Regions from separate parts of the Paenibacillus sp. JGP012 genome, predicted to be linked through region 2. Evidence: riboswitches for the same ligand, from Rfam matches in the RefSeq annotation. Region 2 holds a riboswitch; the other holds the start of a gene.

Region 1 (11,128 bases), on a different contig from region 2:
CGGCAACCTGATTCTCATTGATATTCTGCAGATTATTCCACGGATTCGGCAGTTGCTGCCTGACGTAAACGTGGAGCTGATGGGATCGGGGCATACGTTAGTTGAAGTAATGGCGGGCAGCGGCAAGGCTTCAAAGTCGCTATTTATTCTCGTATGGCTGCTGCTGTTTTTCGGCTCGGCGCTGACGATTATGAATTTTCACGCGGACGTCAACATGCAGGAGGTTCAGATTCGGATTGTGGAGATGTTGACGGGTAAACGGGATGAGCATCCGTATTTGTTTCAGCTTGCCTATTCCTTGGGAATTGGCTTTGGCATGGCTGTCTTTTTTAATCATCTGTTCAAGAAAAAGTGGAATGAGGAACCTACACCACTGGAAGTGGAGATGTTTCTATATCAGCAAAATGTGGATCAGTTTGTGGTCATCGAAGAGACCGAACGTATGCATGAGCAGCATCGCAGGGAGCTGAACAACGATGAGCGTGCTTAACGGAGCGATCAGCATTGTGCTTGGCATTGCAGGTGGCATTGCGGTGGGGAGTGGTGTCATAGCCCTTATTCTGGTGCTGGATATGATTCCAAGGCTGGCTCAAGTGACGCAGTCCTATGATAAAACCCATTGGTACGAGGGGGCACTTATTGGAGGTTCGTTACTGGGAACAGTAGCGGATTTCTGGCATTGGAAGATGCATGGGGTCATGCTGCTTAGTCCCATTGTGGGGCTGTTCTGCGGTGTATTTATCGGTCTGTTGGCTGCGGCGTTGACAGAGGTGTTGAATGTATTGCCTGTTCTGGCCAAAAGGCTGGGTATGAGGTCGTATTTGTTTGGATTGCTGCTGGCGATGATTCTGGGGAAAATGACAGGTTCATTGTTTGATTTTTTCATATATCTGCGGTAAATCGGCGTCACAGGTTAAAGGAGGATGGACATGGACGAACATACAGAGCGCTCTGAGCATACGGATCACGAACAGGGTGATGGGATTACAGAAGACATGAACCACAAGTCTGCATACGAAATTCAGAAGCAAGAAGAGAAGAGGGCCCACCAGAAGAAAAAGCAAAACGAGATGTCTGACAGCATTGAAGAATCTGTTCATTACTGGCAGCATAACGACGAAATCTCGCCCCGCATGAGCGATAACAAAAATACACTCAAGCAAGTGCTAGGACTTGGCGAGTCCTTTGATGTCGATCTCCGGGAAATGGTGCTGGGTGGAAAACATGTTGGGTTGCTGCTGCTAACGGGGTTTGCGAAGGATGAAATTTTGCTTGAAGTGTTAAAAAGACTAACCTATCTCTCCCCGGACCAGGTATCGGAACACGCACTCAAATCCTATTTCGAATGTTATATTCCCCATATTCAGGTGGAACGTGTCGAGAAGATGAGTACTGTCATCCGTAAGGTGCTAATGGGTATGAGCGCTATGTTTGTGGAAGGAGACCGCTCCGTTCTGATCATGGACACCCGGAGTTATCCGGTAAGATCGCCCGAGGAGCCTTCACTTGAACGTGTCGTCCGCGGTTCGCGAGATGGTTTTACGGAAACGCTGCTGACCAATGTGGCGCTGGTACGTCGCAGAATTCGGGACCCCGGATTGAAGTTTGAACTCATGCAGGTCGGACGGAGAACACAGACGGATGTGTGCGTTGTGTATATTGACGACATCGTTGACAAGGTTCAGGTGGATTCAGTTCGTGAAAAAATACAGCGAGTGGATATCGATGGTATTCCGGCTGCCGACAAGCAGCTGGAGGAAGCGATTATTAACAAAGGCTGGAATCCATTCCCTCTTGTTCGTTATTCGGAACGTCCAGACGTGACCGCCTCTCATCTGATGGAAGGACGCGTTGTTATTTTTGTCGATACGTCTCCCAGTGTGATGATCCTGCCAACAACGTTTTTTGATCTTTGTGAACACGCCGAAGAGAACAGGCAGACCGCTTTGATGGGCACCTATTTGCGTTGGGTTCGTTTTGCAGGTATCCTGATGTCGTTGTTTTTATTGCCGCTGTGGATGCTGATGGTCATTGAGCCTTCTCTCAAACCACCCGGGCTGGATTTTATTGGTCCTCAGGAAAGTGTGAAGCTGCCCATTATTATTCAGTTCCTTCTGATTGAGCTCGGGGTTGACCTGTTGCGCATGGCTGCTGTGCACACCCCGACACCGCTCGCTTCAGCCATGGGATTGATTGCAGCCATTCTGGTCGGAGATATTGCGGTGAAGACGGGTTATTTTGTCAATGAAGTGGTGCTGTATATGGCTATTGCAGCTATAGGCATGTTTGCGACACCGAGTTATGAGTTAGGACTTGCGAATCGATTGATCAGGCTGCTGCTTCTGATAGCGGTTGCGATATTCAAAGTACCAGGTCTGGTCGTTGGAACGACAATCCTGATTGTGGCTCTGACCACTCATCGCTCCTATAATTCTTCATATCTCTGGCCATTTATACCGTTTAATGCAAAGGCATTTGGCAACTTTCTGTTCAGGGTTCCACTGCTTGTCAGCAAGAAACGTCCATCGTTCAACAAAACACGTGACAACACCAAGATGTCGGACGATCCTGACGGTGAGCTGCGAAAAAGTAAAAAACACAAATGATGTGCCGAAAAATCCATTCATCTCCCGGCTTAATTTGGTATACTGGTGTAAAATCAATGGAATAGCAAATGTTCCAGTATATAAAAAGTGAGGAATGCAGACGATGTATTTACACGGTACAAGTAGAATAAATGAGCAAGGTCATCTGGAGATTGGTGGAGTAGACGTAACAGATATGAAAGAGCAATTCGGCACACCGCTCTATGTTGTGGACGAGCAGTTGGTTCGCGAGCGCTGTAGAGAATACATGGAGGCATTTCGCGCTTCCGGTCTGGGCTTCCAGGTTGCCTATGCAAGTAAAGCATTCTGTGTTATGGCGATGTGCGCCCTCGCAGCGGAGGAAGGTCTTTCCCTGGATGTCGTATCTGACGGAGAGCTGTTCACAGCGCTGCAGGCAGGTTTTCCAGCGGAGCGTATTCACTTCCACGGCAATAACAAAACGCTGGAAGAAATCGAAATGGCGCTTGACGCCGAGATTGGCTGCTTCGTAGTAGACAACTTTAACGAGCTGCACCTTCTCCAAGCAGTTGCAGCGGACAAAAATCTCAAAGTTAACGTTCTCCTGCGTGTGACCCCGGGGGTTGAGGCACATACACACGAGTATATCTCGACAGGACAAACGGACTCCAAGTTCGGTTTCGATATTGGGAACGGCACAGCATTTGAAGCGATTGAACTGGCCTCCAAACAACCTAACCTGGTATTGCTTGGTGTGCATTCTCACATCGGTTCACAAATCTTCGAGGTTGAAGGCTTCCAGATGGCGGTTCAACGTGTTGCTGAATTTGCAGCAAGTGTATATGAGCGTCTGAGCGTTGCATTCAAGGTGGTAAACCTCGGTGGAGGGTTCGGAATCCGTTACATTGATGGAGATACGCCGCTTGAAGTGGCACAGTATGTGAAGGCGATTACGGATGATGTGAAAAATCATTTTGCGCAAATCGGTTATGCCGTGCCTGAAATCTGGGTAGAGCCGGGCCGCTCCATCGTGGGTGAAGCAGGTACAACTCTTTACACGGTTGGAACAAGCAAAGACATTCCAGGCGTGCGTAAATATGTTGCGGTAGATGGCGGCATGACGGATAACCCGCGTCCTGCGCTGTATGAGTCCAAATACGAAGCGGTACTGGCTAATCGTGCAAACGAAGCAGCCACAGAAACCGTTTCTGTAGCCGGTAAATGCTGCGAGAGCGGTGATATGCTGATCTGGGATCTGGACCTGCCAAAAGTAGAAAGCGGCGACCTGCTGGCTGTAGCCTGCACTGGCGCTTACAACTACTCAATGGCGAGCAACTACAACCGGATTCGTCGTCCAGCCGTTGTGTTTGTCAAAGACGGTCAAGGAGATGTTGTTGTACGTCGCGAGTCGTATCAGGACATTATCCAGAATGACCTCGTTCCAGCGCGTATTGGCAAACAGCCGGTTACTCGTTAACTCAATTTATTCATGAAAAAATAAGAGGCGGAAGAGGGAGATGTTCCCTTTTTCCGCTTTTTGGCTTGTATGCCGCAAATCTGGAGTTACGTACGTCTGCAAAATGTGCTTCGAACTTGTGCTTTTTGACAGGACAAATCGAAAAAAAATGCTGTTTGTTTTGCGATTCATCTCTTTTCGGTGTACACTAATAAAAGTGCTGTAGTGCTTGACCTGAAGGTTGGTATTACGTCACAATTCACTATGCTTAAAATTGAAAGGAGTCATTTACATATGGCGAAACAAGCGAAAATTAAATTGGCAAACGGCGGAGAAGTTCTGATTGACCTGTTCGATCAGGAAGCTCCGAATACCGTAGCAAACTTCGAAAAGCTGGCAAACTCCGGCTTTTATAACGGTCTAGTATTCCACCGTGTTATTCCGGGCTTTGTAGCTCAAGGCGGATGCCCTAGCGGTACGGGTACTGGTGGCCCTGGTTACACAATCAACTGCGAGATCAACCCGAACAAACACGAGCGTGGAACTCTTGCAATGGCACATGCTGGCCGCAACACAGGCGGAAGCCAGTTCTACATCTGCTACCAGCCACAGCCGCATCTGGACGGACAACACACTGTTTTCGGTAAAGTTACGAAAGGTATGGAGTTTGTAGATGCATTCGAAGGCCGCGACAAAATGGAAACGGTTGAGGTTGTAGAAGTTTAATTCAACCTGCTGCATAACTACTAAAACTATTGAGCCCCTGATATCTTCTGTTACAGAAGTACCAGGGGTTTTGTGCATGTAACCTTACCTTGAAAGGATGTTGTTGACTTTGAGTATGGATATTGTACAGCAGCTTAAATTACTTCAGCACATTTATAGCGAGAGTACAACTTGGGACGAGGAGATGCGTGCTTCAAGACAGACTGTGCCTAAAGATGTATCGACGGAACAATTACAGGCTTTAGAGGCTTCAGGACATGAACCTAATCGCTTTGTAAGACCGCAGCATGAGGAGACGATCCAAGAGCTGAGAACATTGGCTGAGCGTTGGACACTTCAGGACGCTGCTCAGGCTTTTGTGGCTTCACTATGGTCAGCGCCAGTGATCTGGCGTTCACTTCTTACAGGTAAACTGATCGCATCCAGCATACCGGATCATGAATATAAGCCGTATCCTTCCAGTCATAAGTGCCAGATCTGTGGTTTGGATGTGAATGACGGAGTAGATATATCACTCCAGTGGTACTGGCGGATGACAAATGGCACACCTCTGGATGGAAACATTTTTGGACATGCACTGGCTCTGAGGGAGATAGCTGCTTCACCCGAGATTCCTGCTGCGACTGAATACGATCGCTGGACGCTCCGTGCAGTCCTTACTGTACTGCGTAATTTGCCTCCCAAGACCCGTTACAGCAAGGCTGCGGATGCACTGAAAAAAGCACAGCTGCTGCCTTCCAAAAAGATATATGTGTACCGCGACTTGCTCGAGACGCTGGCACTAACAGGCATTCTGGACACACCAGAGCAGCCAGGCATGATGACTGCGTTCACTTCTTATGCAGAACGTGACAAGCGACCTAACACCCACGTTGAGGTTCAAGCTCCGCTCGCATGGTGGGATTCATCTTTTGGGATTAATGAGCAGAATCTGTCCCGGATTTTCGGTGAATTTAATTGTAGTGATGTATCGCTTGAGCACAAACCTGAACCGAATCCACCAGCAAGTGAAACGGTTATTGGTGCCTTTGAAAGCAGAAGAGGTGTCGGTGCCAAGGCCAAGGTACCTAAAAAATCTCCGGATGCCGGCACAGGTGAGGTGCAGCCAGGAGATGTATACGCTGTAAAAGTACTTAGTGGTGTTTGGGTTACCGTTTACTGCCATGAAGTAAAGGACAAACGTGCTAGAGTCGAGTATTTAGATGGTGTGTTTCCAGATAGGCCTGGAAAAGAAGAGCTTATTCTGACCGTTCGTCCAAGGCCGGATGAACGCTGGCATTGTTACGCTATCGGAATGGACTCCACGAGCTGGGTTAGAAGAGTGGCCCGGGATATGCCAGCTCCTGCTGCTGACCAGCCAGCACCAAACAGTATTCCTTTCCATTCTGCAAAGGATTTAAGGCACATGGCTAGCTGGTGTTTTCCTGATCTATAGAACTTATTTTCTCTCTAGGATTAAGATCCGTGTCTCGTGCAAGATGCGGATTCGAATACATAAATGCTTATTAAAAGTTAGTATGTGACAAAAAGAAACAAAAATAAATTGATTTTTTGACACTAAAGTGCTAACATCCAATTAATAACGTAAGCGAATCCTTCAGGGCAGGGTGAAATTCCCTACCGGCGGTGATGTCCATGTTGAAGCAGAGTTTGCATATCAACATAACAAAGTCCGTGACCTGTCTGCCTGTGGCAGATGGCTGATCTGGTGTAATTCCAGAACCGACAGTATAGTCTGGATGGGAGAAGGAGAGTGTGCATGCCGGGCAGGCTGCACGCCGCAGGAGTAATGCTGCATAGCTGTTCAGCAAGCGATAGCTTGCAGGTGCTATGCAGGGAAGGTTCGTAGTTGAGCGAAGCTTCCTGTACGTCATACCGTTTTATAAGAAACTCTTTACCTGAACATTGTATTCATCAGGGTATGTGTTTGTTTTCACTTGCCTGAAATGTGATTTTGGGTGAAGTGCGGGTATGGTGTATTCCTTTTACTCTTGCAGATGACATTAGTCTCTCATCATCCCCACTCGAACGGATTGTTCGACGGGGATTTTTTAGTTCAAGATTATAACCGTGGGGTGAACGGATATGGAAATGATCAATGATGAATTTTATATGGCGTTAGCACTGGATATGGCAGAACGGGCACAAGGACAGACTGGAATTAATCCTGTCGTGGGATGTGTCGTTGTTAAGGAGGGACGGGTTGTTGGCCTGGGAAGCCATCTGAAGCGTGGAACAGGTCACGCCGAAGTTCACGCTCTGAATATGGCTGGAAGTGATGCGGAGGGCAGTACGGTTTATGTAACACTCGAACCTTGCAGCCATTATGGCAAAACACCGCCGTGTAGTGAGCGATTGATTCATGAGAAGGTCAAACGTGTCGTTGTCTGCTGTGAAGACCCGAATCCGCAGGTATCCGGTACAGGCATCAGTATGCTGCGTCAACAAGGCATCGAAGTTGAAGTGGGTGTTTTGCGCGAACGCGGAAGACGCTTGAATGAGAAGTTTATCAAGTTTATTACGACCGGTTTGCCTTTTGTTACTCTGAAAACAGCTTCAACGCTGGATGGGAAAATTGCAACGCGCAGTGGAGACAGTAAATGGATTTCCAACGAGCCGGCACGTGAAATTGTACATGCGCTTCGTCATCGTCACCAGGGCATTATGGTAGGGGTAGACACGGTCATTGCCGATAATCCAGAGCTGACAACGCGTTTGCAGGTAGAGGGCATCAGCCCGGTAAGAATCGTTGTGGATTCCAAGCTGCGACTTCCTGTAGGCTCTAAAATAGTCAAGGACGGGCTTGCACCAACCTGGGTGCTTACAACGGATGAGGCTAGCCAGGAGGCGGCAGAGCGCCTTGAGGCTTACGGTGTTGAAGTGATACGCTGTGGCCCTGGACCTCGTGTCGATCTGCTGCATGGACTGAGCAAGCTGGGAGAACGCGAAATCGGCTCGATACTGCTTGAAGGCGGCGGCACGTTAAATGGTGCAATGCTGGAGGCACGTTTGGTGGATCGACTGCTTATGTTTATAGCTCCTAAAATTGTGGGTGGGTATGATACCCCTGGAAGCTTCCGTTTTGAAGGTGTAGAGCGGATGAGTCAGGCGATCCAGCTGCATCAGCTGGAAATTGAGCAAGTTGGAGATAATATTAGCATTGGCGGCATTCCGGTCTGGCCGGAGTAACTGGCTGGATAAGACAAATCTGAACGAAGTGAAGCTTATAACAAATAAATAAGACTGCAATTGTACATCGCTTTAAACTAGGGAGGCGGCAGCATGTTTACGGGTTTGGTGGAAGAAGTGGGTCAAATTCGGCGTATTGGTCGTAAAGGCGAAGCCCTGGTTCTGAACATCAGCGCGTCTGTCGTTATGCATGATCTGAAAATAGGCGACAGCGTAGCGGTGAACGGGGTTTGTCTGACAGCGACAACGCTGGAGAGCGGAGGTTTTACGGCAGATGTTATGCCTGAAACGTATCGTCATACCAATCTCAGTCAGCTTCAGTCCGGCAGCAAGGTGAATTTGGAGCGAGCCATGCTGTCGGGTGGGCGCTTTGGTGGTCATATCGTGCAAGGTCATGTGGACGGGACAGGTGTGATTGGTAATATCACGCGAGATCAAAATGCAGTTGTGTTTGAGATCAAGCCGGATGACATCGCCATGTTCAAGTTTCTGATCCCAAAAGGATCTGTGACTATAGATGGTATAAGCCTGACGGTGGTACAAACGAACCAAGGCTCCTTTACAGTTTCAATCATTCCTCATACGATCGGGGAAACGGTACTGAACGTGAAGAAGACGGGAGATACCGTCAACATTGAATGTGATATTTTGGGGAAATATGTAGATCATCTGTTGCAGCATGGCAAAGGTCATGCAGAGACAAGTGCTGGCAAGCCGCGCAGCATCAGTGAGGAGTTTCTCTCTAATCACGGATTTGCATGATCTAGGTTAGCAAGGACTCGTATGATCAGGCATTAAATAAAACTGGAAGCAGGAGGTGCATCGATGTCAGAACATTCCGAACCATCTGTTCTGGATTCAATTGAAGAAGCTATTTATGATCTGATGCGTGGCAAGCCGGTTATTGTGGTTGATGATGAAGATCGTGAAAATGAGGGTGACTTTATCGCCTTGGCGGAAAAGGCAACCCCGGAGGTTATCAATTTCATGATCACTGAAGGCAGAGGGCTCGTATGTGTACCGATTACACAGCAGCGTGCAGACGAGCTTAATCTGAAGCCAATGGTGCAGCAAAATACCGATTTTCACGGGACAGCCTTTACCGTCTCGGTGGACCATACAGACACAACAACAGGCATCTCAGCGCATGAGCGTTCGATTACCGTTAAAGGCTTGATTGATCCGAACGCGAAAAGCAGTGATTTTCGCAAACCGGGTCACATGTTCCCGTTGATCGCCAAAGACGGCGGTGTATTGCGTCGTGCCGGACATACGGAGGCAGCTGTAGACCTTGCCATCATGTGTGGCTCATACCCGGCCGGGGTAATCTGTGAAGTCATCAAGGAAGATGGCACCATGGCCAGATTGCCGGATTTGCAGGAGATTGCAAGCAAGCATAATCTCAAGCTGATCAGCATTCAGGATATGATCCGGTATCGGAACGAGAAGGAAAAGCTTGTACAGCGTGAGGTTTCTGTTCGCATGCCAACGGATTTCGGGGAATTTCAGGCGGTTGCATACACCAATGCTGTGGACAATAAAGAGCATGTTGCGCTGGTCAAAGGCGAGATAGACGGCTCCAAGCCTGTACTCGTTCGTGTACATTCGGAGTGTCTGACTGGAGATGTATTCCACTCGCATCGTTGTGATTGCGGTCCACAGTTCGATGCAGCGTTGAAACAGATTCATGATGAGGGCAACGGTGTGCTGCTCTACATGAGGCAGGAAGGTCGGGGTATCGGTCTGATCAACAAACTGAAGGCTTACAAACTGCAGGAGGAAGGTCTCGACACGGTGGATGCCAATCTGAAGCTCGGGTTCGCCGCTGATTTGCGTGATTATGGTATTGGTGCACAGATTCTGAAGGACCTTGGTGTTCGTCAGATTCGTTTGTTAACGAATAACCCGCGGAAGATCAAAGGTCTGGAAGGTTACGGGCTAGAAGTGGTTGAGCGTGTTCCTATTCAGATGAAGGAAAATGAGGACAATACCGCTTATTTGCATACGAAACAAGCGAAGCTGGGTCATATGCTCAAGTTCGATGATATCGAGCAAAACGAACAGTAACTCATGTGAACACGGACGTTATCCGTAAAACATACAACTTATATATCGACAGGGAGATGACAGAAATGCCTAATTATTTTGAAGGACATTTAGTATCGGAAGGTTTAAAATATGGCGTGGTAGTTGGACGTTTTAATGAATTCATTACTAGCAAGCTGCTAAGCGGGGCACTGGATGCGTTCAAGCGCCATGGCGTGCAGGATAATGAAGTAGATGTGGCCTGGGTACCAGGTGCATTTGAAATCCCGCTGATTGCTCAGAAAATGGCTGAAAGTGGCAAGTATGATGCAGTGATTACACTCGGAACGGTTATTCGCGGCTCCACTACGCATTATGATTATGTCTGCAACGAGATGGCCAAAGGTGTAGCGGCGATTAACCTGAAAACAGGCGTGCCAACCATCTTCGGATTGGTTACTACAGAGAACATTGAGCAGGCCATTGAACGTGCTGGAACGAAGGCTGGTAACAAAGGCTGGGATGCAGCTACAGCTGCAATTGAAATGGCGAACTTGACGAAACAGCTAAAATAGTGCTTATTTAATAGTAGTGCCCTGCTTTGCGCAGACGAAATCGGGAGATCGGTTTCGAACGGCTGGCAGGGTTTTGTATTTTTTTGGCGGGAGGATTCGTCTAGTGACGGTAGTTACATATAAACTGGAGACTTTTGAAGGGCCTTTGGATCTGCTGCTTCATCTGATTGATAAGGCTGAGATCGACATCCAGGATATTCCCATCAGCGATATTACCGATCAATACATGGCGTATCTGCACTCCATGCAGGAGTTGGAGCTGGATATTACAAGTGAATTTCTGGTGATGGCGGCTACGCTGCTGTCCATCAAGAGCAAGCTTCTACTGCCTAAACCGCCGGTTATCGAGGAGTTCGAGGATTATGATTATATGGAAGATGAGGATTATGATCCACGTGCTGAACTGATTGCACGGCTGATTGAATATCGTAAATATAAAGGTATTGCAAGGCATCTCCATGAACGGGAATGGGAGAGAAGTCTTATTTTTTCCAAGGAACCTGAAGATTTGCGGCCCTACATGCCTGAACAGGAGCAATCAAACCCGGTACAGGGTCTGCATACTTCTGATCTCATAGCAGCGTTCCAGAAGG
Region 2 (11,128 bases):
ATATACACAACCGATTGCGCTCAGAATGGGAATGAACGGTACCAACGGAACCCGGAAGCCACGTTTGAGATCAGGGTTATTTCTGCGCAGCACGATAATGCCCAGACTCACGACAGCAAAAGCAAATAACGTTCCGATATTCGTCAGCTCAGCCAAATGTCCGAGAGAGATAAACCCGGAAAACAAGGCTACGATAATACCTGCCAGCCAGCTTCCGACCGCCGGAGTCTGGCTTTTGCCGCTAACTTTAGAGAATACGGGAGATAACAGACCATCACGAGACATCGAGTAAAGCAGACGTGTTTGACCATACATCATGACGAGCAATACCGTCGTAATGCCCGTAATTGCACCAAGAGATACAATCCAGGACAAACCATTCAAGTGAACAAATTCAAAAGCAAAGGCCACCGGATCACTTACATTTAACATGTTGAATGGCACAATGCCCGTGAGAATAAGAGACACCACGATATACAGGATCGTGCACACAGCAAGCGAGGCAATGATACCAATCGGCAGATCCCGTTGCGGGCGTTTCACCTCTTCCGCTGCTGTGGAAACTGCATCAAAGCCGATATAAGCAAAAAATACAGTAGCAGCACCAGCCGTTACCCCCGAAAAGCCAAATGGCAGGAAAGGATGCCAGTTTGCTGGCTGAACATAGAACACACCGACTCCAATGAAAATCAGCACTACAATAATTTTAATCCCTACCATAATCCCGTTCGCACGGGCGGCTTCCTTTACACCGCGAGTGAGCAGAAACGTAATAATCAGAGTAATTACAGCCGCGGTGATGTCAAAATATGTGCCCTTCTCAGGATTAAATGCACTGGTTAAAGCATGAGGCAGCTCCAGTCCGAACCCGGACAATAACGTTTGAAAATATCCCGACCAGCCACTTGCTACCGCCGCACTCGCAAAACCATACTCCAGAATTAGGTCCCAGCCCAAAATCCACGCAATCACTTCACCAAATGCAGTATAGCTGTACGTGTATGCACTGCCCGATGCCGGAATCGTAGAAGCGAATTCAGAATAACACAAGGCGGCAAACGCACAGATGATACCTGCCAGCAGGAAGGATAACACCAGCCCGGGTCCGGCGTATCTGGCTGCCGCCACACCTGTCAGCACAAAGATTCCTGTGCCAATGATGGCTCCAACTCCAAGTGTTGTCAAATCCAGGGGTCCAAGCGCCCTCTTCAATGCACCGCCCTCGTTGCCTTCACTGACAATCGGTTTTTTACGGAATAATAAGCTGAATATTTCATTTGTGCGCATAAGCATGTTCCTTTCATGATGAATCTGGAATGTGTTATGTGTTATCGCATAATAACGATGGAGCATGGTATGGTTTCATCTCATCTGTTCTACGAAAAACTCATTTGTTCTATCTTATCGATTACCTATAAAAACCTATCGAATTCTACACGTTATCGCGTTGAATGATTAAAATTATTTTGGATAACAGCTTATTTTGGCCTTTTTCCGCGAAATTTATCATGATCTGTTGCCTGCGCCTTAGAAAGAAAATCGCTTTAAATAAAAACTGCGTATAATTTATATTATGCGCAGTTTTTTGAAATCACAATTTGCGACTTTTATCATTAAAATACGTTGTTATATGCATTTTATAAAATAGCATCCCTTTTCGTCTTTTTCCGCTGTCGTTCGTTCCTATACTCTGTCGTCTTTGGGCGTATCGTGCTAACTGAAATCAATAAACGTTTACACTTTTGGCACATCAAACAGAGCCGCACAATAGTATGGGACTCTGTTTGCTTGCTATGTTATTTCTACATTTATCTCATAATCTGGTAGGTTATTTCCCTGCTCTTCCCTGTTATGAAAAAACAATCCGCTCCGCATCGGACATCCGATACTGCGTCAACAAATACTCCTTACTCTGCATCGCTTTGCTGCGAATGGCATCCAGGTCCACATGCAGCAGCGTGCCACCCCGCTTCACCGGTTTTCCGGCAACAAAAACCGTATCCACATTGGACGGATTCGCGAATTGCACAACAGCACCAATCGGATCATGCACAGGGAACACGTTCAGGTCCGTCGTGCGAATCATGATCAAATCCGCTTCCTTTCCCGGTGTAAGTGAGCCTGTTTTCTGCTCCAGCCCTAACGCCTGAGCGCCCGCCGAAGTTGCAAAGCGCAGCACCTGACTTGCCTGCAGACTTAATTCCCCTGGCATTTCTCCCTGCGCCAGCAGTGACTCATTGGTTCTGGAACGCTCTGCTTGCAGCGCAAACTTCATCTGTGAGAACATATCTCCACCTGTCGAAGTCACCACATCGACCCCAAGGGTTGGTGTGCCGCCATGTTCGAGAAAATATCCTGTAGCCGGATAACCATGCCCCATCATCATCTCGACTTCAGGGGTAACCGACAAGGAGGCCCCACTGTCTGCAAGCATTTTAAATTCATCCATGCCCATTGTATTGCCATGAACTACATTGATGCGTGGATTAAGTAGTCCTGCCTCATACATTCGGCTGATCGAACGATCTGCTGATCCCCAGCTGCCAAACCCGACATGCATGGAACAAATTGCATCCAGCTCTTCCGCAAGCCGAATATCCTGCACCGTGGTATCCCAGTGACTGAATTCCGGGCCGCGGATGGCGAGACCATACGTGAGCAGCTGATCTTTGGAGGAAAAATAACGCTCTTTCACCGCTCTGACATTCTCTGGATAAGAGAGCTTGCTCTCCCGATTCCAATATTCTGTCTCCCCCGGTACACCATGAGCAAAAACGGCCCGAATGCCTGAATCCTGCAGGCCCCGAATCAATTCCTCTGTATGTTCAGGCGAATAGGGCATGCTCCAATCCAGTACTGTAGTGACTCCGGCATTAAGCGCTTCCAACGATCCGAGCAGATTGGCAACGTAGCTGTCCTGCGGCCGAAGCTTGCTTCCCATTGCGCCATAATACAGATTTTGCAAATACACGGGCAGTGACCAGTTCGTTCCAGTTGTCTTGACAAGCGATTCCCACATATGCCGATGTGTATCCACCAGTCCAGGCATAATAATCATCTCTGACGCATCAATCACCTCAACCTCGGGACCTGGCACCTCTAGATCAGGTTGAATAGCTGCAATGACAGAATCCTGAATCAGCACATCTGCCCTCTTATACTGACCAATACGAGCATCCATCGATATTACACAACCGTTTTTCAAAAGATAACTTGTCCCCATGAGACATCTCTCCCATCATACTGGTTTGTAAAATGATCTGACATAGTGGTTTGTGAAAAGATCTGATTCGCATTGCTTCATTTCTTTTTACTTATGACTATATTTTCGCTAGTATATATACATTATATATCAAGTGTTAATATTTATCAATTCTGGTACAGCTCACTTTTACTCTGTTAGTGTTTACTGATCTTACAAGGTAAAGCTACCGGGTTAAATTTCATTCTTTACCTCACCAGATTCCTCACTAGATTCCTCACTAGATTCCTTTTTTCGTTTAGCCCGAAACCGCCTAACCTTCATAAGATTACCGCACATTTTGTCATCACAATATTTCTGTGTTCTGCTCCGGGTATCATCATAGAAGATCCAGCGGCAATCCGGATTGTCACAGCTTCGAATGCGCTGTCCTTCTCCCTTTACTAATGTCATGGCAAAATCAGCGGCCACTTCTGCGATGACCTGCTGCCAATGAGCATGCATCGGAACCAGTACAACATCCAGTCCTTCTTCTTGTGAGATCAGTCGTCTGGTTACCCCGCCAGCCTGCAACCAGTCATTTAACCAGGCTTGATCCTTATCCGTTAACAGACCTCCAGCAGACATGCGAATAGCCAGAGCCTGTAATTCATCTCTAAAACTTCTCACCGTGAATTCCTCTGCACTCGAGGCGGGTACCGTTGCTTTTAATTGCCAACGATTCAAAAAATTCTGCTGCCAGCTTGCTTTCCCCAGCCTGTCTTCTGATCGGTCCCCACCACGCCAGTCATGATAATCACTGTTCACAAAATCGGTCCATAATCTGTCCATACATACCTCCGCTTATGTAACTATCTAAAATGGAAAAGGTGGTTACTCCTCTTCGAATTGTGTTATATTAATTGTAACCATTTCAATCCTCGTTAGCTAGTTACATCCAGGCAAGACATAAGAGTGAAATGAGTCCATAAGAGAGGAATGAAACCAAAGATGAAGTCAGCGACAACGGCATTAGATGTTCTGCTTATTCAAAAAGAAGATACCTGGGATCAATGCAACTGGATTGTTCCATTGTCGAAGGCACTGGAGGGCCTTACCGCAGAGCAAGCAGCCTGGGTTCCCCCTTCAGGAGGATTAAGCATATGGCAGCTGGTGAATCATATGTATTATTACAATCAACGTATTCTTGCGCGCCTTCAGGGTATTAATCCCTCTTTACCCGCCGCGGAATCGAACGTAGCTACGTTTGGTACAACCGGTGATGCCTTGAACCAGGCTGACTGGAACAATCTTATGGAGCATACCGCTCAGTTGGCAGAGCAACTGCACAATCACCTTCGTACATTGCAGGAAGCGAAGCTCGAAGAAGCTTATATGGATTCCGAACAAAACTGGGCTCAAACCCTTGCACGGTGGGTTCTGCACGATGCTTATCACTCCGGGCAGATCGTTCTGCTCCGCAGACAGCAAGGAAGCTGGAGTATTGTTTTCTAAAAAAACACTTGAACTGCTAGCGCTTACAAGGATAAGATGGAATCCATAAGGTTACAACTTGTTCAATATACTAATGAATTGAATAGGATCTTCGGGGTAGGGTGCAATTCCCAACCGGCGGTGATGTTCTGATGAACCAGCCCGCGACTCGCTGTTTGTGCTTACGATGACTTCCAGCGACTGACTTGGTGAGACTCCAAGGCCGACGGTACAGTCCGGATGAGAGAAGATCAACACAATGACAGGCCTGTTTTGGGAGTCTTTTTCCCTGACGTCTTGTCTTTGAATGGTCCCCCGTTTATTTGGCGTACGCCAAGACGGGGGATTTTGTCGATTTTGCCAACTGAAGATTCCGTGTTCTGACGAAGGAGTTCTGAATATGGAAAACACATCATCTGCATCAACGCTTTATCGCAAGGAACGAAGCAACACCGGCTTTTGGCTTGTCGTACTGGGGGCGGCCCTCTGGGGTGTAGACCCGTTATTCCGTATCCTTTTGCTTGAAACGATGACCTCTACACAGATTGTGCTCGTAGAACACATTATCGTGAGTCTGGTTGCGCTTCCTGTGCTATGGAAATTCCGTGATGATCTGAAGCAGCTGCGCGCACGTCACTGGATCGCTGTGATTTTTATCTCCTGGGGTGGATCGGCACTCGCTACGGTATTGTTTACTTTGGCTCTGACTCATAACGATCCCAACACCGTATTGTTACTGCAAAAAATGCAGCCACTCTTTGCGATTGTACTCGCCAAAGTGTTATTGAAAGAAACATTGCCGCGTCATTTCGGCGGCCTCTTCATCATTGCGCTTGCAGGAACATACCTGCTCACATTTGGCTTTACCTTGCCATTGGGCAATTGGGATAACTGGATTCATGCAGGCAGCCTGCTCTCTCTGGGTGCGGCAGCGTTGTGGGGCGGTTCAACCGTCATGGGTCGTCTGATGCTGGGGCAAGCTCGATATGAGACAGTGACCGCCCTTCGCTTTGTCGTTGCACTTCCACTCCTGATCTTTATGACCTGGAATGAAGGTGCACCGTGGACACTGCCAGCCGGTGCCGGAGCACAAACTGCTGTTATTCTGAATATTCTTGGTCAGGCTTTGCTGCCCGGTTTGCTTAGTCTGCTTCTATATTACAAAGGCTTGTCATCAACAAAAGCTTCTGTTGCAACACTTGCAGAACTCAGCTTCCCTATGGCTGGTGTGCTTGTGAACTGGATTGCCTTCCGTACGCTGGTGACATGGGAACAATTAATCGGCTTTATCCTGATCTGGATTGCCCTGTTCGCGATCTCCAAACAGCGTGAGCGTTCAGTACCGATCGCTGATGCTGCACCAAAATTACGTACAGAGTAACCTTTACAACAACAACTCAACGAAAGCACGGCTTCACCTTCAAGGGGAGCCGTGCTTTTTCTATCTTTACAGCTTGTTTTGTCTTTTGTCCTCTGGGGTGGTACGATGAGATAAGGAACACAAAGATTTCGTGTGCCTCGGTAAACTACATGATCCAGGATTAGAGAGGAACGATAACCCATGTCTTCATTCACATATACAGCTTATGACGCTATTGGTCTGGCTGAATTGATCCGCTCCCGGCAAGTATCTCCAGTGGAAATGCTCGAAGCCGCTTTCGCACGTCTGGAGGAAGTTAATCCGCAGTTGAATGCGGTCATTCGTACATATGAAACCCGTGCCCGGCAGGAAGCCGATGCAGTTCGGCCAGGGGAACAGCCCTTTGCGGGTGTACCCTTGCTGTTAAAAGACATTTCTCAAGCACTGGAAGGTGAAATTCTCACCTCTGGTTCACGTCTGTTCAGCGAGCATCGCGCCAAGCGGAGCTCCAACTTTGTAACTCGTTTGCAGCAGGCCGGCTTTATTGTTATTGGTCATACCAACACTCCGGAATTCGGGTTAAAAAATATAACAGAGCCCCGGCTGCACGGACCCTCGCGCAATCCGTGGAATGTGAATCATTCGCCAGGCGGCTCAAGCGGCGGGGCCGCAGCCGCTGTTGCTTCAGGCATCGTACCTCTTGCCGGTGCAAGCGATGGTGGAGGTTCAATCCGCATTCCGGCTTCGTTCAGCGGTTTGTTCGGACTAAAACCTACACGCGGACGTACCCCGGTTGGACCGGGTGTCGGAAGACAGTGGCAAGGAGCTTCCATTGATTTTGCATTATCCCGCTCCGTGCGAGACAGTGCTGCCCTGCTGGATACGCTGCAGATCCTTCAGCCGGAAGCTGCATTTCATGCCCCGTTATTCCCGGGAAGTTATCTGGCGGATATGAATTATCCGCATCAACGCACTTGGCGAATCGCCTATACAGTAGACTCTCCTGTAGGCACACCTGTCAGCGAAGATGCCAAAGAAGCCGTCATGAAACTTGTTCGTTTCCTTGAAGCTCAGGGTCATCACGTCGAAGAGAAGCTCAGTCCTGTCAACGGCGTGCGGCTGATGGAGAACTATTATATGATGAACAGCGGCGAGATGGCCGCGATGATCTCGTCTATGGAATATAGCATGGGCCGTGCACTTACTGCCGAGGATATGGAGATTGAATCCTGGGTACTGGCCGAAGCTGGTAAAAAAGTATCTGCTGCCGAATTCGTACATAGCCTGGCAGAATGGGACGTAGCTGCTGCGCAAATGTCCACGCTGTTTGAACGGTATGACTTTTACATCTCCCCTGTTAATGCATTTGCCGCTCCACGGGTTGGAGAACTAACACCTCATGCAGAGCGCATCCAGCAATTAATGGGTGTCAGTGATCTCGACAAAGGGGCCCAGCAAGAGCTGATCTATGATATGTTCGAGCCAAGCCTTACCTACACCCCGTTCACGCAGCTTGCGAATTTAACAGGGCAGCCCGCCATAAGTCTTCCACTGCATTTAACTGCAGAAGGCTTACCGATGGGTGTGCAGGTCATGGCGACCAAAGGCCGTGAAGACTGGTTATTACATCTGGCGGGACAGTTGGAATTATCTGATCTATGGGTTGGCATGAAAGACAACCCGATGTTTCCTAATTCAAGCAATACTTAAAATTTGGACAAATCCCGATCAAGCCAGCAGATTCTGCTGGCTTTTTGGGTTCCTTTTGAAACTCGTTCGGCTGCTCTGAGGCTCATAAAAAGCATATAAGTTTACATAATAATTATGATGTACCCATAAAGATACTTTAGTAGAAGTCGATTCATTATTGCAAGGGGCAAATGGCTGGGAAATCAGACATGTCATCTCTTTGTCTCTATGTTTATTGTTCTGCGTATTTCACTTGAACAGCCTGACGGTTCACGGTAGCCTGTCTGCACGCTGTTCAATAATACCTTATCATTGTTCTCGACAATGTTCTTGTCCGCTACACTTCTATGCAACGTATAGAAGCTCACTTTATTTTGCTTTTTTTCTTTCGAATCCCTGTTATATGAAAGTGAGTGCCTTTTGAATGAGCATTTTCGTCTACCGTGTTCTTCATGTCCTGTTGTTTCATATCGTTTTCCATCCCCTTTTTCTTTCGCATTCGCTGCACGATGAAATCACTTATGCCAATCAGGCAAACCAATAACAAGCTGATTAGGAAACCGGGTCGACTCAGGCTGTGAAACAGCGTTCCTATTACAGCCAAGCTGATTAATACAAACCCTGTCCACCGTTTGACTACGTCCAACGTTCTGGATTCCAATAGGCGAGCTGAAGAAAGCAGGATGAACAGCCAGTTATACATCAGCATTAACCCCGCAGCTGTAGTTATATATTCGTATACTTTTCCGGGTAAAAGAAGTGACATAATAATTGTCCCCACAAGACCGCATCCGATCAAAGAGAGTGCAAAAAGGGGATATTTGTCCTTCCATTTCCGTGAAAATATCTGTGGAGCATCACTCTCCTGTGCAAGTGTAATCATCATGGACGTTACCGCATAGAGCGATGCTGTCATTGTGGAAAATCCGGCAACAATCAACACCCCATTGAACACGTGCGGTACAAAGGCGAGATGATCACTGCTCAGTGCAAGCACAAACGGACTTTCCTTAGGATTAAACGCGCTTAATGGAACCATCGTTAGTGCGAGCCCGATGGATACGATATATACAATAGACAGGGCAGTAAGCATGACTTTGCCCGCCTTCGGTGCATCTTCCGGCTTCTCTAGTCGATATGACATAATACCCAGCACTTCAATTCCACCATAAGCATAAAACGCAAATAGAAATGCGGACCACAATCCCAGACCGCCTTTAGGAAAAATAGAAGCCATGTCCATAGGCACTTTATGAGCATACTTTGTACCACCAATCCAGCCGGCGAGCAAAGCGATAGCAAGAACTAAAAACATAATAATCGCCGCAATTTTAATGATGGCCAGTACATTTTCCACCTGATCGAAACCCTTGTTTCCAAAGAAAACAATACATAATCCAACCAGCCCGAAGCCCGCGGCGAAAATCCACAAAGGCACTGACGGGAACCAGAAACGTGAAAATATAGATAACGCCGTTAACTGACTCCCCATAATAAGCAATTCGGAAAACCAGTAGACCCAGCCACTGGCAAAACCTGCCCAAGCGCCAAATGCCTTCTTCGCATAAGAGCGGAACGAGCCTTGCTCTGGTTGCTTGGAGGTCATGCGTGCCAGAGCATCAAAAACGATATATGTACCTACAGCGGCCAGAGCATAAGCGATTAATACAGCTGGACCGCCAATTGAAATGGCCAGACTTGAGCCCAGAAAATATCCGGTTCCTATCGTACCTGCTACACCTAACAAACTGAGCTGCCACCATTTCAGTTTTTTTTCTGCTGTGGAATTGGTTGAGCCCTGTGACATTTCGTCAATCCTTTCCGATGTAATTTAATCACTACAAGGTAGCTTGCCCTGTTTAGACCAAAACATCTCCCTGAATATTTCTAAAAATCTAACATCATAATATACAGGTAAATTCAAACACATAGGAGGAACCACTCATGAACCAATTCTCTCAGACACAACAAATTACACAGCTCGCCCAACAGTTAACACAGCAAACGCAACAAGCTTCCATGCAGTATCAACAACTAATGAGACAAGAGCAAAGCAATGCCCAACAGCTTGAACAGCTGGCTCAGCGCGAGCAGCAAGCAGCTCATATTATTCAGACGGCACTTCAAGGACATCAGACAGCCATTCAACAGCTGCAGCAAATTGCCAACCTGGCTCAGCAGCTTGCGAATACTTCTTCACAACACAGTTCATACATCGACCAACCTTACAACACACCTAACATTTCGATTCAAGGTCAAGGCCAGTCTTTCGGCAATTTCTCAAATCAGCATCGCCAATAAATCTCTGCATACTATACTGGTTATACCAAAGCAAGAGCCCGAAAATTGGGCTCTTTTTTTGGTATGCTTTAGCCAGTTGAGTGCGTGAAACGCGCGAAACAAAAAACCACCCGCTATGCGGGTGGTCCTGATTCATTCAACAAAAAATAGTGTTCTCCAGAATGTAGAAACTTCTATAGGATTACTGCATTCCGGCGAGCTGCAAAACATCTTCTAGCTTCAATGTTCCAACAACTTGATACCCTTTATGATCTCCAAGAATAGCATTACCATACTTCTCTGCCTGTTCCCTTCCAAGTGCACTTAAATTCCGCTGTGTGGAGCAATCTGCCAGACTAAAATTTTGCTGATCTTCCCCTACTGTTGCATCCCCGTGACGAACATAAAGGATGTAACCACCTTTTTGCAGATCATTTAGGATAGAAGCTCCGGAAATTTCCGAGGCATCGGCTTTATAAGATGCTCCAACGATGAGAAAAAGACTCATGAACAAAACGCATAAACGGTACATGGAACTCCACCTTTTTTCTTCCTACGTTCCCCCTTGTTATCCATTTTTATTCCAACATTCCGATTCCTTATTGATTGCTCATCACGTGCAAATAAAAGTTCAGATCGTTTTCTAAATGTTTTTTCATCAATGCTTCTGCTTTCTCTCCATCTCTGGACTTTATTGCACTATAAATTTCCTCGTGTTCATCAATAAGATGAGGACGATTATAAATCACAACTGTTTTTCGGAACAGATAAATAATAGCCTGCATCCGATCTATAATATCGATCATGAGTGGATTATTACTCGCTTTTACAATATCGTTATGGAAACTTTCGTTGGCTGACATGATCTCGTCCTTGGTCCCCGATCTTCCGATCTCCACATACTTGTACAGCTCCTCAATCTCATTGTCTTTCAGGAAATTCGCCGCGCATTTGGCCGAATACCCTTCTAGCAAGATGCGAACATTAAATAAATTACGTAAATCCTTCTCGGTAGGCTTGACTACTTTCTTCTGAAGAATTAAGCCCTCGTTCTCAAGCTTGCGTATCGAATCCCTGATGGGTGTTCTGCTCACTCCGAGCTCTGCAGCCAGCTTCTCTTCAAC

Evidence for each region. Region 2 has a riboswitch for FMN ahead of HNR77_RS06540 (DMT family transporter). Riboswitches for the same ligand answer to the same signal wherever they lie in the genome.
Region 1: it holds a riboswitch for FMN, as region 2 does, so the genes downstream of both, ribD (bifunctional diaminohydroxyphosphoribosylaminopyrimidine deaminase/5-amino-6-(5-phosphoribosylamino)uracil reductase RibD) here and HNR77_RS06540 (DMT family transporter) in region 2, are expected to answer to the same signal.

The regions. Positions count from the first base shown of each region.
Region 1 covers NZ_JACHKG010000017.1:19,248-30,375, reverse strand. The annotation lists gene HNR77_RS19210 (stage V sporulation protein AA) at 1-490, shown strand, start outside; gene HNR77_RS19205 (stage V sporulation protein AB) at 477-899, shown strand; gene HNR77_RS19200 (spore germination protein) at 930-2,606, shown strand; gene lysA (diaminopimelate decarboxylase) at 2,710-4,041, shown strand; gene HNR77_RS19190 (peptidylprolyl isomerase) at 4,315-4,746, shown strand; gene HNR77_RS19185 (hypothetical protein) at 4,862-6,181, shown strand; FMN riboswitch at 6,336-6,501, shown strand; gene ribD (bifunctional diaminohydroxyphosphoribosylaminopyrimidine deaminase/5-amino-6-(5-phosphoribosylamino)uracil reductase RibD) at 6,832-7,935, shown strand; gene HNR77_RS19175 (riboflavin synthase) at 8,029-8,697, shown strand; gene HNR77_RS19170 (bifunctional 3,4-dihydroxy-2-butanone-4-phosphate synthase/GTP cyclohydrolase II) at 8,761-10,002, shown strand; gene ribH (6,7-dimethyl-8-ribityllumazine synthase) at 10,068-10,535, shown strand; gene HNR77_RS19160 (segregation and condensation protein A) at 10,639-11,128, shown strand, end outside.
Region 2 covers NZ_JACHKG010000003.1:391,831-402,958, reverse strand. The annotation lists gene bcaP (branched-chain amino acid transporter BcaP) at 1-1,287, opposite strand, end outside; gene HNR77_RS06555 (amidohydrolase family protein) at 1,850-3,223, opposite strand; gene HNR77_RS06550 (CGNR zinc finger domain-containing protein) at 3,437-4,033, opposite strand; gene HNR77_RS06545 (DinB family protein) at 4,193-4,696, shown strand; FMN riboswitch at 4,780-4,931, shown strand; gene HNR77_RS06540 (DMT family transporter) at 5,076-6,056, shown strand; gene HNR77_RS06535 (amidase) at 6,237-7,745, shown strand; gene HNR77_RS06530 (amino acid permease) at 8,089-9,531, opposite strand; gene HNR77_RS06525 (AMP-dependent synthetase and ligase) at 9,669-10,025, shown strand; gene HNR77_RS06520 (histidine phosphatase family protein) at 10,207-10,512, opposite strand; gene HNR77_RS06515 (GntR family transcriptional regulator) at 10,604-11,128, opposite strand, start outside.